DNA from 2 places in the Gordonia sp. ABKF26 genome. Region 1 is predicted to be linked to the other one. Evidence: riboswitches for the same ligand, from Rfam matches in the RefSeq annotation. Region 1 holds a riboswitch; the other holds the start of a gene.

Region 1 (5,986 bases):
AGCCCGACGAGAAGGGTGAGTGTGCGGCGGGTGGTAGAGCGCATCCGGGGTCCTCGCTGGTCGTTGCGTTCGGCGTCGTCGTTCTCCGCTGTACTTCGGTACTCAGGTACTCAGGTACTCAAGTACTTAGGGCCACCTTACTCACGGTGTTCCGATTGCCGACGACGCGCGGGTGCGCTCGTCGGGCACCGCACGGCCGGCGACGCCGGTCTCAACCGGTCCCGGGACGCTCGATAGACTGCCCGCCATGGCCGAAGCTGCAGGTGAGGGTGACCAGAGGCCCCCGTCGTGGAAGAACGCATGGCCGTTCTTCGTCGCGGCGGGCGTCGTGGGCCTCGTTGTGCTCGGCGTCGTGCTGTCGAATGTGACCCGTCCCGCCGAGGACCGGGCCGGCGACTCGGCCCAGGTCCAGTACGCGATCAACGACGTCTACACCGCGCGGAACGGCCCGAATTATGCCGAGTACCGGGCGAACACCTGCGCCGCCGACGTCGAGGCGGCCGATTTCATCTCCGAAGAGCGGTTCGTGCAGGACAACCGGGAAACCCTGACCCGCAACGGTCACATCGAGATCCCGGAGATCACGGAGTTGGTCGTCGACGGTGACCGGGCGACCGCGAAGGTTCATTGGCACTATGACAAGACACCCGACGACGTGAACGTCGTCGACACGATCGTGGTGCGCGAGAACGGCGAATGGAAGGTGTGTTCCTCATGACCTATGCCGGTGACCTGACCCCCCGTGAGGCGTGGGAGAAGCTCGAGAGCAATCCAAACGCGGTGCTGGTGGACTGTCGGACGCAAGCCGAATGGTCGTTCGTCGGCGTGCCCGACCTCGAGATCCTGGGTAAGCGCACGATCTTCGCCGAGTGGACCACCTTTCCCGAGGGGCGTCGTAACGACGACTTCGTCGCACAGCTGCGCGATTCGGGCGTGTCCGACGACCAAGAGGTCATCTTCATCTGCCGCTCCGGACATCGGTCGATCGGCGCTGCGCAAGCCGCGACCGCCGACGGAATCGGCAAGGCCTACAACATCGTCGACGGTTTCGAGGGTGCCCTCGACGAGAACGACCATCGCGGCGCGTCGGGCTGGCGTGCCGAGAACCTGCCGTGGAGGCAATCGTGAGTCCTGATCTGCCCGTGGGTCGCCCGCTGCCCGAAGGGTTGTCGGCCGACACCATCGCGGTACGCGGTGGATTGTCGCGCTCCGGATTCCACGAGACCTCTGAGGGCCTCTACCTCACGAGCGGTTACGTCTACGACTCCGCCGAGGCGGCTGAACGTGCCTTCACCGGGGAGGACCAGCGATTCGTCTACTCGCGCTACGGCAATCCGACCGTCGAGATGTTCCAGGAGCGTCTGCGTCAACTCGAGGGTGCGGAAGCGTGTTTCGCGACCGCGAGCGGTATGGCCGCGGTGTTCGTCGCACTCGGGGCGCTGCTCAAGGCCGGTGACCGGCTCGTCGCCGCACGCAGCCTGTTCGGTTCCTGCTTCGTCGTGTGCAACGAGATCCTGCCGCGGTGGGGTGTGGAGACCGAATTCGTCGACGGTGAAGACCTCGAACAGTGGGAGCGGGCGCTGTCCAAGCCCACCGACGCCGTGTTCTTCGAGACGCCGTCGAACCCGATGCAGAGCCTCGTCGACGTCGTGAAGGTCTCCGAACTCGCGCACGCCGCGGGCGCACAGGTGGTGCTGGACAACGTCTTCGCCACGCCGTTGCTGCAGCGTGGTCTCGATCTTGGCGCCGACGTCATCGTGTACTCGGGCACCAAACACATCGACGGACAGGGCCGCGTCATGGGCGGCGCCGTGCTCGGCGCCAAGGAGTACATCGACGGGCCGGTCCAGCAGTTGATGCGCCACACCGGTCCCGCGCTGAGTCCGTTCAACGCCTGGACGCTGGTGAAGGGTCTGGAGACACTGCGCCTACGCGTCGACGCCTCGGTGTCCTCCGCGCTCCGGATCGCCGAGTTCCTCGAGGCCGACCCGCGCGTGCGGTGGGTGAAATACCCGTTTCTGCAATCACATCCGCAGTACGATCTCGCGAAGTCGCAGATGTCGGGCGGCGGCACCGTGGTGACCTTCGAGCTCAACGACCACGACGGCATCGACGGCAAGAAGCGCGCCTTCGAGGTGCTCAACGGCCTGCAGATCGTCGACATCTCCAACAATCTGGGTGACTCGAAGTCGCTGATCACCCACCCGGCGACCACCACGCATCGTGCGATGGGACCCGACGGACGCGCGGCGATCGGCCTCAGCGACTCGGTGGTGCGGCTGTCGGTCGGGCTCGAAGGGGTCGACGACCTGCTCGGGGATCTGGACCAGGCGCTGGGCTGAGCCGGCGCGGCCCGGACGCGGCTAGTCGAGGCTGTCGATCCCCAACGCGTTCAACACCGTCCGGAGTTTGAACGCGGTCTCCTCGAGCTCGCCCTGGGGATCGGAGTGTTCGACGATGCCGCCCCCGGCCCACGTGCGGAGGCTGCGACGATCTGCCTCGAGTTCGAGGCACCGGATGGTCACCATCCACTCGCCGTCGCCGGCGGCGTCGCACCAGCCGACGGCTCCCGCATAGAAGCCGCGTTCCCCCTCGACCTCTCGGATGATCTGTGCCGCAACATCACTCGGTGTGCCGCACACCGCGGGGGTTGGTCCGAGCAGAAGCGCGAGATCCAGTGCGGTGGTGGCGGGGTCGCGGAGCGTCGCGCGGATCGGGGTGGCGAGATGCCAGACCTCTCCGGTCGACTGCAGTTGCGGGGTCGACGGCGCGTCGACGTCGTCGCACAGATGCGACAGCCGGTCCCGCAGATGATCCACGACGAACGCGTGTTCGGCGAGATCCTTGGCCGAGGAGAACAATCCGTCGGCGACCGCGCGGTCGACGACCGGATCCGGCGATCGGGGCGCCGACCCCGCGTACGGGTGACAGGTGACGACCGATCCCGACTTCCGCAGCAGCACTTCGGGACTCGCACCGAACAACCACGACCCGGAGCCGGTGGCCGCGCCGAGGTCGACGCCGAATGCATTGTGCCCGGCGTTCCCGCCCGCGAGGGCATCGAGGAGTTCGCCTGGCGCGACCTCTCGGTCGAGCACGATGTCGACGCTGCGGGCGAGGACCACCTTGCCGACGTCGCCGGCGACGATGCGTTTGACGGCATGCGCCACCCGTTCGCGGTGTTCATCCGCGGTGGGGTGCAGGGTGGTCGACAGCGGGATTCGCGACAGCGGCGGTCCGCCGGCCAGCGGTGCGTCGTCGAGGTCCAAGACCTCGGGCACCACCAGCGCGGCCGGGTCGGCGAGATCGAACGGGATCGCGCCGGTCAGCGCGCCGATCTCGCCGGAACGCAGCGCGGCCGAGGCCGCATCGACATCGGTGAAACCCCGGACGGCGCCCCGGCCCCGCACGGTGCCGTGCGGGCGGGACAACACGAACACATCAGTCGCTGACACCCCTGACACGCTACAGGTAAGTGTGCCCTAACTTCGGATCACGCTGAGTGAAAATTGACACGTCTGCGCGACATCGACGACTCTGGTTCGTAGGTCATGAGTGCCAGTGACAAGCCCCGGCTCGCTGGTCGGCAACCCTCCTCCGCGGTGGGGTGCTCCGGGTGACGACCTGGCCGCGTACCGACCGGACGCGGCAAGCGCGGAAATTCAGAGGAGCTCCTGCCATGACCGCTGTCCTGTCAGCACCGAGAACTGTCGGCCACGAGTCTGTCGATGCCCACGTCGTCGGTCTCGACCACCGTGCGCGCCCGGCCGTTCCCGGTCTCGCCCCGGTCGTCGGCGCCGACGTGACCGTACCGTTGGCCGGCGGCGGGACGACGCGATACGTCAATCTCGATTACGCGGCGAGTGCGCCGGCACTGATTTCGGTGGCCGCCGCGGTCGCCGAGGGGCTCGGCGAGTACGCGAGTGTTCACCGCGGTGCCGGCCACCTGTCGCAGGTCACGACCGCCCGGTACGAGGCCGCTCGGGAGACCGTGCGCGAGTTCGTCCGCGGGCGGGTCGACGACACCGTCGTCTTCACCCGCAACACCACCGACGCCATCAACCTCGCCGCCCACATCACCCCCGGGGACGTCGTGGTGCTCGACATCGAGCATCACGCCAATTTGCTGCCGTGGTGCGCGCCGCGCGACGGTCGCAACCGGGCCCGGGTCGTCCCGGCCTGCGACACCATCGAGGACACCCTGGTCGCGCTCGAGGCCGAGCTCGCGTCGGCGCCGGCCTCGCTGCTCGCGGTCACCGCGGCGTCGAACGTCACCGGCGAGGTGCTGCCGATCGGCCGGCTCGCGTCGATCGCCCACCGGCACGGGGCCCGCATCCTGGTCGACGCCGCGCAGCTCGTCGCGCACCGACCCGTGTCCATCGTCAGTCACGGCATCGACTACCTGGCCTTCTCCGGACACAAGGCATACGCGCCTTTCGGCTCCGGAGTCCTGATCGGCCGCCGGGACTGGTTCGACGCCGCCGATGCCTACCTTGCCGGCGGCGGTGCGACCGCCGACGTCGACCTGGGTCCGAGTGCCGGTGGGGTCACCTGGCACACCGGGGCCGCCCGCCACGAGGCCGGATCGCCGAACGTGCTTGGCGCGGTGTCGATCGCCCGGGCCTGTCGCGCACTCGCCGACCTCGGGCCGGAGGCGATCGGGTTGCACGAGGCGCGCCTGTCCGAGCGTCTCGACGGGGGACTGGCCGCGATCGACGGGGTGCGGCCGTTGCGGATCTTCGCCGACTCCACCGATCGGGTCGGCATCGCGGGCTTCACCGTCGACGGCATCGCACCGCGGGTCGTCGCGGAGTATCTGAGTACACAACACGGCATCGGTGTGCGCGACGGCCGGTTCTGTGCCCACCCGCTGCTCAGACGTCTCGGTCATCCGGCCGGCGCGGTTCGCGCGAGTTTCGGCGCGGGAACCACCTCCGATGACATCGACCGGCTGCTCGACGCGCTACGCGCCCTGACCGCAAGCACTGACCGAACAGACGATCCGACCGAACTCGAACGAGGGGTGACACGATGACCATCGAACTCGACGCACGTGCAGACCGCGGCACCGTGGTCCCCGCACCGACATCCGCACCGACGGCCCCGATCAGCATCGGCCGGCCGGGATTTCAGGTCGCCGTCGCCGGAGACGAACTGGCACAGACATTTCCGATCGTCGTGCGACGCGAGACCCTTCGCGATGCGCAGCGGGCGCGTTCCCTGCTCCGGGCCGGCAGCCACGATCAAGCGAGATTCGTTGTCGCTCTGGAGGTGGAGGTGGCCGTCGCGCCGGATGCCGCGTCGGCGCGTGCGGCGGCCGCTGACGCGGTGGTCGCGTCGTCGGAGGCGAGCTCCGGGACCATCCGCTACATCGGGACCACCCACGGACTGATCACGCTGGTCCGCGACATCTACGCGGCCGAGGTCGCCGACGCGGTGATCCTGGTCCCGATCGACGGCGCGGCCACCGAAGTGCGCATCCGCGAACAGATCCTGCCGGTTCTCGCCGAGCAGCGGCACCGCGTGGCCTGACGGTCCGCTCCGCTGGTACCGGCACCGAGCGCAGCCGCCGGGCCGAGCAAGCGACGAAGGAGCGCGTCGAGGTCGAGGCGCCGAGTCGAAGCCACTCCGGTGACCAGACGAGAACGCCGGCAGCATCTCGACGGATGCTGCCGGCGTTCTCGTGTGTTGCGAAGCGTCAGCCCCGCGAGGGCTCGTTGGCCGCGTCGGGATGCGAGGCGAGGCGGTCGATCGCTTCCTGCGCGACCTTCTCGGCCTGGTCGCGTCCGACCCACCCGCCCGGCTGGACCTCCTTGCCGGGCTCGAGGTCCTTGTAGTGCTCGAAGAAGTGGGCGATGGGGCCCAGCTCGTACTCGGACACGTCGGAGATGTCCTTGATGTGGTCCCAGCGCACGTCCTTGGCCGGGACGCACAGGAGCTTGTCGTCACCGCCGGCCTCGTCGGTCATCGTGTACATGCCGACGAC
Region 2 (5,986 bases), 2.6 Mb from region 1:
AGATGACGCACCACTCGTCGGTGTCGATGGCCTGCCCGGGCCCGATCAACCCGTCCCACCATCCGGCCGAGTCGTGATCGGCGTCGGCGGGTCCGGTGACATGCGAGTCACCCGTCAGCGCATGGAGAGTGAGGATCACGTTGTCGCGGGACGGCGACAACGTCCCCCAGCGCTGGAACGCCAGGGTGACGTCGTCGATCCGTGCTCCGCTGTCGAGAGGCAGCGATCCGATCGGGATGCCGACGAGTTCCCCGTCCGGGAGAGACTCCCAATCGGGCTGATCAGACGCTGTCGCGTTCAGGTCGATACTCACCGACAAAGCTGCCTCACCTGTTTCACTTGGCCGCCGCGAATCCCTGTTCGAGGTCGGCCAGGATGTCGTCGATTCCCTCGATGCCCACGGCCAGTCGGACCAGTCCGGGGGTCACGCCCGCGGCGAGTTGCTCCTCGGGGGTCAACTGACTGTGCGTGGTCGAGGCCGGGTGGATCACCAGCGAGCGCACGTCGCCGATGTTGGCGACGTGGCTGTGCAGGCTGAGCGCGTCGACGAACCTCTTGCCGGCGTCCACGCCGCCGGTGATCTCGAAGGCGATGATCGCGCCCTGACCCTTGGGGGCCAGTTCCTGGCCGCGCTTGTACCAGGGGGAGGACTCCAGGCCGGCGTACGCCACCGACTCGACCTGGCCGTGTCCCTCGAGGAAGGCGGCGACCTTCTGCGCGTTGGCGACATGGCGCTCGATGCGCAGGCTCAGGGTCTCCAGGCCCTGCGCGAGGAGGAACGCGTTGAACGGTGCGATGGCCGCACCCGTGTCACGCAGCCACTGCACGCGGGCCTTGAGTGCGAACGCGGGCGCCCCGAGGTCGGCGAAGACCGCGCCGTGGTAGCTGGGGTCCGGGGTGGTGAAACCGGGGAACAGGTCTTTCCCGTCGCGCTGGACACGCCAGTCGAAGGTCCCGCCGTCGACGATGACGCCGCCGATCGCCGTGCCGTGGCCGCCGATGTACTTGGTGGCCGAATGCACGACGATGTCGGCCCCGTGGGCCAGCGGATTGATCAGGTACGGCGTGGCGACCGTGTTGTCGATGATCAGCGGTACGCCGTTGCGGTGGGCGACCTCCGAGATGCCGGGGATGTCCAGGATCTCGTTGTTGGGGTTGGAGATCGACTCACCGAAGAACGCGCGGGTGTTGTCCCTGACCGCGGCCTGCCACGACGCCGGGTCCTCGGGATCGTCGACGAACGTGACCTCGACGCCCAGCTTCGGCAGCGTGTAATGGAAGAGATTGAAGGTGCCGCCGTACAGGCGCGGGCTCGACACCACGTGGCCGCCGGTCTCGACGATGTTGAGGATCGCGTAGGTCTCCGCGGCCTGGCCCGATGCCACGAGCAGCGCGGCGACGCCACCCTCGAGTGCGGCGATCCGCTGCTCGACGGCATCCTGGGTCGGATTCATGATGCGGGTGTAGATGTTGCCCGGCTCGGCGAGCCCGAAGAGGTTCGCGGCGTGCTGTGTGTCGTTGAAGACGTACGACGTCGTCTGGTAGATCGGCAGCGCCCGCGCGTTCGTCACCGCATCGGCGGCCTGTCCGGCGTGGATCTGCTTGGTCTCGAAGCTCCAGTTGTCCACTGGGGAGGTGCCGTCGGCGGAAGTGCCGTCAGGGGCATCAGACATGGCGATTGATCACTTTCTACGGTCGGCAGGGCCAACTCGACCCTGGTGGGGTCCGACCTTCGGACCCGCGCTTGCCGGGGATCGTCGCTGCGATCCCACAACCCGGTCATCACCCGGAGCACCCCACCGCGGATGGAGGGTTGCCGATCAGCCAGCCGGGGCTTGACGCTGATGCTCATGACCTGGCGACAAGGATATAACACGGATGTGAGTGCCGGAGAACCGTCCCGGTCAGGCCGCGTCCAACACTTTCCAAGCGCGGTCCGAAGGTGGCATGAGCTGTCCTCCGACCGAGTGAAATCATGTGTGGTCAGATGCATAGTGCCTGGTCACGGTCGTTAGCGTCCCTCAGCGTGCTGTCGGTTTCACCGTCGCAGATCTAGCGTTCGGACCAGCCCCGGCTGCGTCGGAGGATTCCGATCGGGTGGTCCGGGTTCGCACAGGAGCGCCCCATGGCCGCGATCGCTCGTCTCCGAACCCGACGGACCTCGCTCACGATCGCCGCTCTGACTGCCCTGGCGGTCGCGGCAGCTCTCAGCCTGTCCGGGGCCCCTCCCGCGACGGCCGCCGAATGCAGCGACTCGGGCGCGGTCATCATCGTGGCCGGGACCAACGACCCGGAGAGCGCCCATCTCGTCGGTGTGAAGCAGCGCTACACCGGCAAGGTGCCGACGGTGGAGAACGGCGAGGTGGTCATCGAGGACGACCCGGGGAGTCCCTATCTCGCCGCGCCCAAGGACGTGATCCACGTCGACTACCCGACCACGCTCTGGCCGCTCGGTGCCGCCGGATACGACGACAGCACCGGACAGGGCAGGAGTGCGACGGCATCGGCGATCGCCGGCTATCAGCAACGATGCGGGGCAGGCGCCGACATCGTGGTCGCAGGCTATTCGCAGGGTGCCCGCGTCGCCGGTGACGTACTCGCCGACATCGGGAACGGTCGCAACGTCGAGCAGGTCGTCGCGACCGACGAGAACGGCGACGTCATGCTCGACGAGCAGGGCAATCCGGTTCTGGTGGACATCGTGACGGGGAACATCTCCGGCGAGCTGTACGCGGATCCCCGCCGCTCCGGCGACAAGACCGGCCGCGGTATCGAGTTGTCGTTGATCGGGATCATCCCGGGTCTGACGATGGCAGGGGCACGAGGTGCGTCCGAGACCGACGGCGGGTTCGGAGACCTCGAGGGTCGGGTGGTGTCGGTCTGCATCGATGGCGATCCCATCTGTGACCTGCCGGATCCGATCCACGACCCGATCGGCGCGATCGACGGCCTGCTCGGCTACTTCACCAAGCACAACCTCTATCCGTTCCAGATGTATCGGGATCCGCGCACATCGACGTGGAACGACGGGCGGACCGTTCGCTGCGATCCGGGGACCGCGGTGTGCGTGGTCACCGCCGATTCCGCATTCGCCGAACTCGTTCAGGGGTGGGCGCGCGATCTGGGGTTTTCCGGTGACATCGGGGACTTCTTGTCCGGTCGTCCGACGATCGACCTGCCGTACGGCATCGAACTCGCGAACCTGCAGCCGGTGATCCGGCTCGTGCAGGACCTCCTGCCACCGCTGCCGAAGCTCGGATATGGCGCCTATCTGCCGGATCTGTTCGTCTTCGAGGACATCCTGCAGGGGATCCTGACGCTGTCGCCGGCGAGATTCGTCGACGGAGCCACCGCCCTTGCCGCGAGCCTCCGCAGCATCGTCCTGCTCCCGGTGAACTTCGTGCGGTACTGGGCGGGAACGATCGTCGGACCGGTGGCGCCACAGGCCGGCACCGTCACGGTTCTCGCGGCGGATGCGTCGAGTCTGCGGTCGTCGACGTTCACGAGGCTCGCGACCGCAACCGGTGACGCCATCGAACCGGTTCGGGTCGAACCGGCCACCGGATCCGACGACCCGGTGGTGCCGTCACCGGCCCCGGGCGACCCGACCGCCGACACTCCCGGGGGACCCGCCGGCACCGACGACGCGAGCGGTGTCGAGGCGCCCGACGAGGATCCCGCCCCGGCGCCCGTCCGCGACGAGGTCCCGGCCGCCACCGATCCGTCGTCGGGCGAGCTGTCCGAGGACGAACCGGCCGGGGCGGAACCGGCCGGGGAGGAGCCGGCCGGGGAGGAACCGGCGGGGGACGAGCCGCCCGGAGACGATTCGGAGGCGGCCGACACGGCCCCGGCGGGAGGCGGGTCCGGGGGCGGCGGCGCCGAGGCCGGCAGCTGATCCGGGGCGCACGGTCGCGGCGCCCGACTGCGACCCGGCCGATGCGATGATCGCGCGGGCAGGGGGGTGTGAATGAACTCACCGCCGGGTCCGGAATCAGGGCCTCCCGGACACGGTTGGCATCAACCGTGTCTGACGCTCTTTCCACCACCGATGCCCCGGCCGACGTCTCGCTGACGGATCGGCTCGCCGCTCCGGAGGTCCACCGTCCCGAGGGGGCCGTCTCGGTCGGCGTGTCCCGCCGGGTACGTCGCTGGACGATTCTCGCCCTCGCGCTCGGCGGTTTCGGGATCGGTACGACCGAGTTCGTCGCGATGGGTCTGCTGCCCAACATCGCCGGCTCGCTCGGAGTGTCCGAACCGACTGCCGGACATGTCATCTCGGCGTACGCGATGGGTGTGGTGGTGGGGGCTCCGCTGATCGCGGCGCTCACCGCGAGGATGTCTCGACGCACGTTGCTCATCGGTTTGATGGTGGCGTTCACCGTGGGCAACCTGGCCACGGTTCTCGCGCCGGACTACGGGCTGCTGCTGGTGGCGAGGTTCGTGGCCGGTCTGCCGCACGGCGCCTACTTCGGCGTCGCGGCGCTGGTCGCCGCTCACCTCGCGGGCCCGCGGAATCGCGCCAAGGCCGTGGGGCAGGTGATGCTCGGTCTGTCGGTTGCCAACGTGTTCGGCGTGCCGGCCGCCGCCTGGCTCGGGGAGACCTTCGGCTGGCGGTCGGCGTTCGCGATCGTCGTCGTCATCGGGGTCGCCACCGTCATCGCACTGATGCGCGCCCTTCCGGCGCTCACCGGGATGAAGACCACCGATCCGCTCACCGAGCTCGGTGCACTCAAGCGGTCCCAGGTCTGGTTCACCCTCGTCATCGGGACCGTCGGATTCGGCGGGATGTTCGCGTTCTACACGTATCTGAACTCGGCGTTGACCACTGACACCGGGCTGTCGGTGTCGGTCGTGCCCTTCGCGCTCATGCTGTACGGACTGGGCATGGTGACCGGCAACTTCGTCGGCGGCTACATCGCCGACCGCAGCGTGTCGGTGGCGATCCTCGGTGGCCTCGCCGCCAGCGCCCTATCGCTCGGCGCGTTCGCGGTGCTGGCTGAGAACGCCTGGGCAGCGCTGTTTCTCACGTACATGGTGGCGCTCACCGGTACGGCGATGCTGCCCGCGCTGCAGACCAGGCTGATGGATGTGGCTGCTGACGCGCAGACCCTGGCCGCCGCGTTGAACCATTCGGCACTCAACATCGCCAACGCGGCCGGCGCGCTGCTCGGTGGTGTGGTGGTCAGCGCAGGCTACGGGTATCTCGCACCGTCGGTCGTCGGGGTGTTGCTCGCGCTGGCCGGCATCGCGGTCACCGTGGTGGCCCTTGCGACGTCGCGGCGCCGGCCGGTCGGATCCTGACCGAACGCGTGGGTCAGCTGTTGGTCGGCGGTGTGGCGATGGTCTTCGAGAGATAGAGCTGCTCGCCGAGTTTGTTGATCAGCTCGAGCTGGGTTTCGAGGTAGTCGATGTGTTCTTCCTCGTCGGCGAGGATCTGCTCCAGGAGGTTCGCACTCGTGATGTCACCCTTGGACCGGCACAACGCGATTCCGGGGCGGAGTCGTTCCACGACCTCGACCTCGATCGCCATATCCGATTCGAACTGCTCGCGGATCGACTGTCCGATACGCAGCGGCAGCAGGCGCTGGTAGTTGGGGAGGGCATCGAGGAACAGGATTCGATCGGTCAGGATCTCGGCGTGCGTCATCTCTTCGATCGACTCGGCCCGGGTCTTGGCCGCGATCTCGGTCAGCCCCCAGCTCTGCTGCATCTTCGCATGCAGGAAGTACTGGTTGATCGCCGTGAGCTCACTGGTGAGCTGTTCGTTGAGCAGTTCGATGACCTCGTCGTCGCCACGCATGTGTCAGCCTCCGGTTCGCCGTGAATGTCCGGTCGAACCGTAACACGACAAAACCCCCCGCGCGTCGTGTCGCGCGAGGTTCGTCGGGTCGGCTGTCAGGTCATGCAGCGGTCGTCGCGGTTGACGCCCTTTCGCTCAGGATGTCGTGCAGTTGGTCCAGACAGGTTCCGCAGCCTTCGCCCGCGC

What was found. A riboswitch is a leader RNA that binds a small molecule or an ion and turns the genes downstream of it on or off. The one in region 1 is predicted to bind S-adenosylmethionine.
Region 2: linked by a shared signal. The riboswitch ahead of AB4Z55_RS19050 (bifunctional o-acetylhomoserine/o-acetylserine sulfhydrylase) and the one ahead of AB4Z55_RS07290 (aminotransferase class V-fold PLP-dependent enzyme) in region 1 are both predicted to bind S-adenosylmethionine.

What each region holds. Positions count from the first base shown of each region.
Region 1 is NZ_JBGCVZ010000003.1:1,481,460-1,487,445, forward strand. Features, by position in the region: gene AB4Z55_RS07265 (ABC transporter substrate-binding protein) at 1-44, opposite strand, end outside; gene AB4Z55_RS07270 (hypothetical protein) at 248-718, shown strand; gene AB4Z55_RS07275 (rhodanese-like domain-containing protein) at 715-1,128, shown strand; gene AB4Z55_RS07280 (O-succinylhomoserine sulfhydrylase) at 1,125-2,342, shown strand; gene AB4Z55_RS07285 (isochorismate synthase) at 2,364-3,440, opposite strand; SAM riboswitch class IV at 3,548-3,661, shown strand; gene AB4Z55_RS07290 (aminotransferase class V-fold PLP-dependent enzyme) at 3,680-5,035, shown strand; gene AB4Z55_RS07295 (hypothetical protein) at 5,032-5,532, shown strand; gene AB4Z55_RS07300 (inorganic diphosphatase) at 5,699-5,986, opposite strand, start outside.
Region 2 is NZ_JBGCVZ010000003.1:4,114,841-4,120,826, reverse strand. Features, by position in the region: gene AB4Z55_RS19055 (homoserine O-acetyltransferase) at 1-319, opposite strand, end outside; gene AB4Z55_RS19050 (bifunctional o-acetylhomoserine/o-acetylserine sulfhydrylase) at 336-1,673, opposite strand; SAM riboswitch class IV at 1,736-1,856, opposite strand; gene AB4Z55_RS19045 (PE-PPE domain-containing protein) at 2,126-3,895, shown strand; gene AB4Z55_RS19040 (MFS transporter) at 4,024-5,301, shown strand; gene bfr (bacterioferritin) at 5,315-5,800, opposite strand; gene AB4Z55_RS19030 (bacterioferritin-associated ferredoxin) at 5,901-5,986, opposite strand, start outside.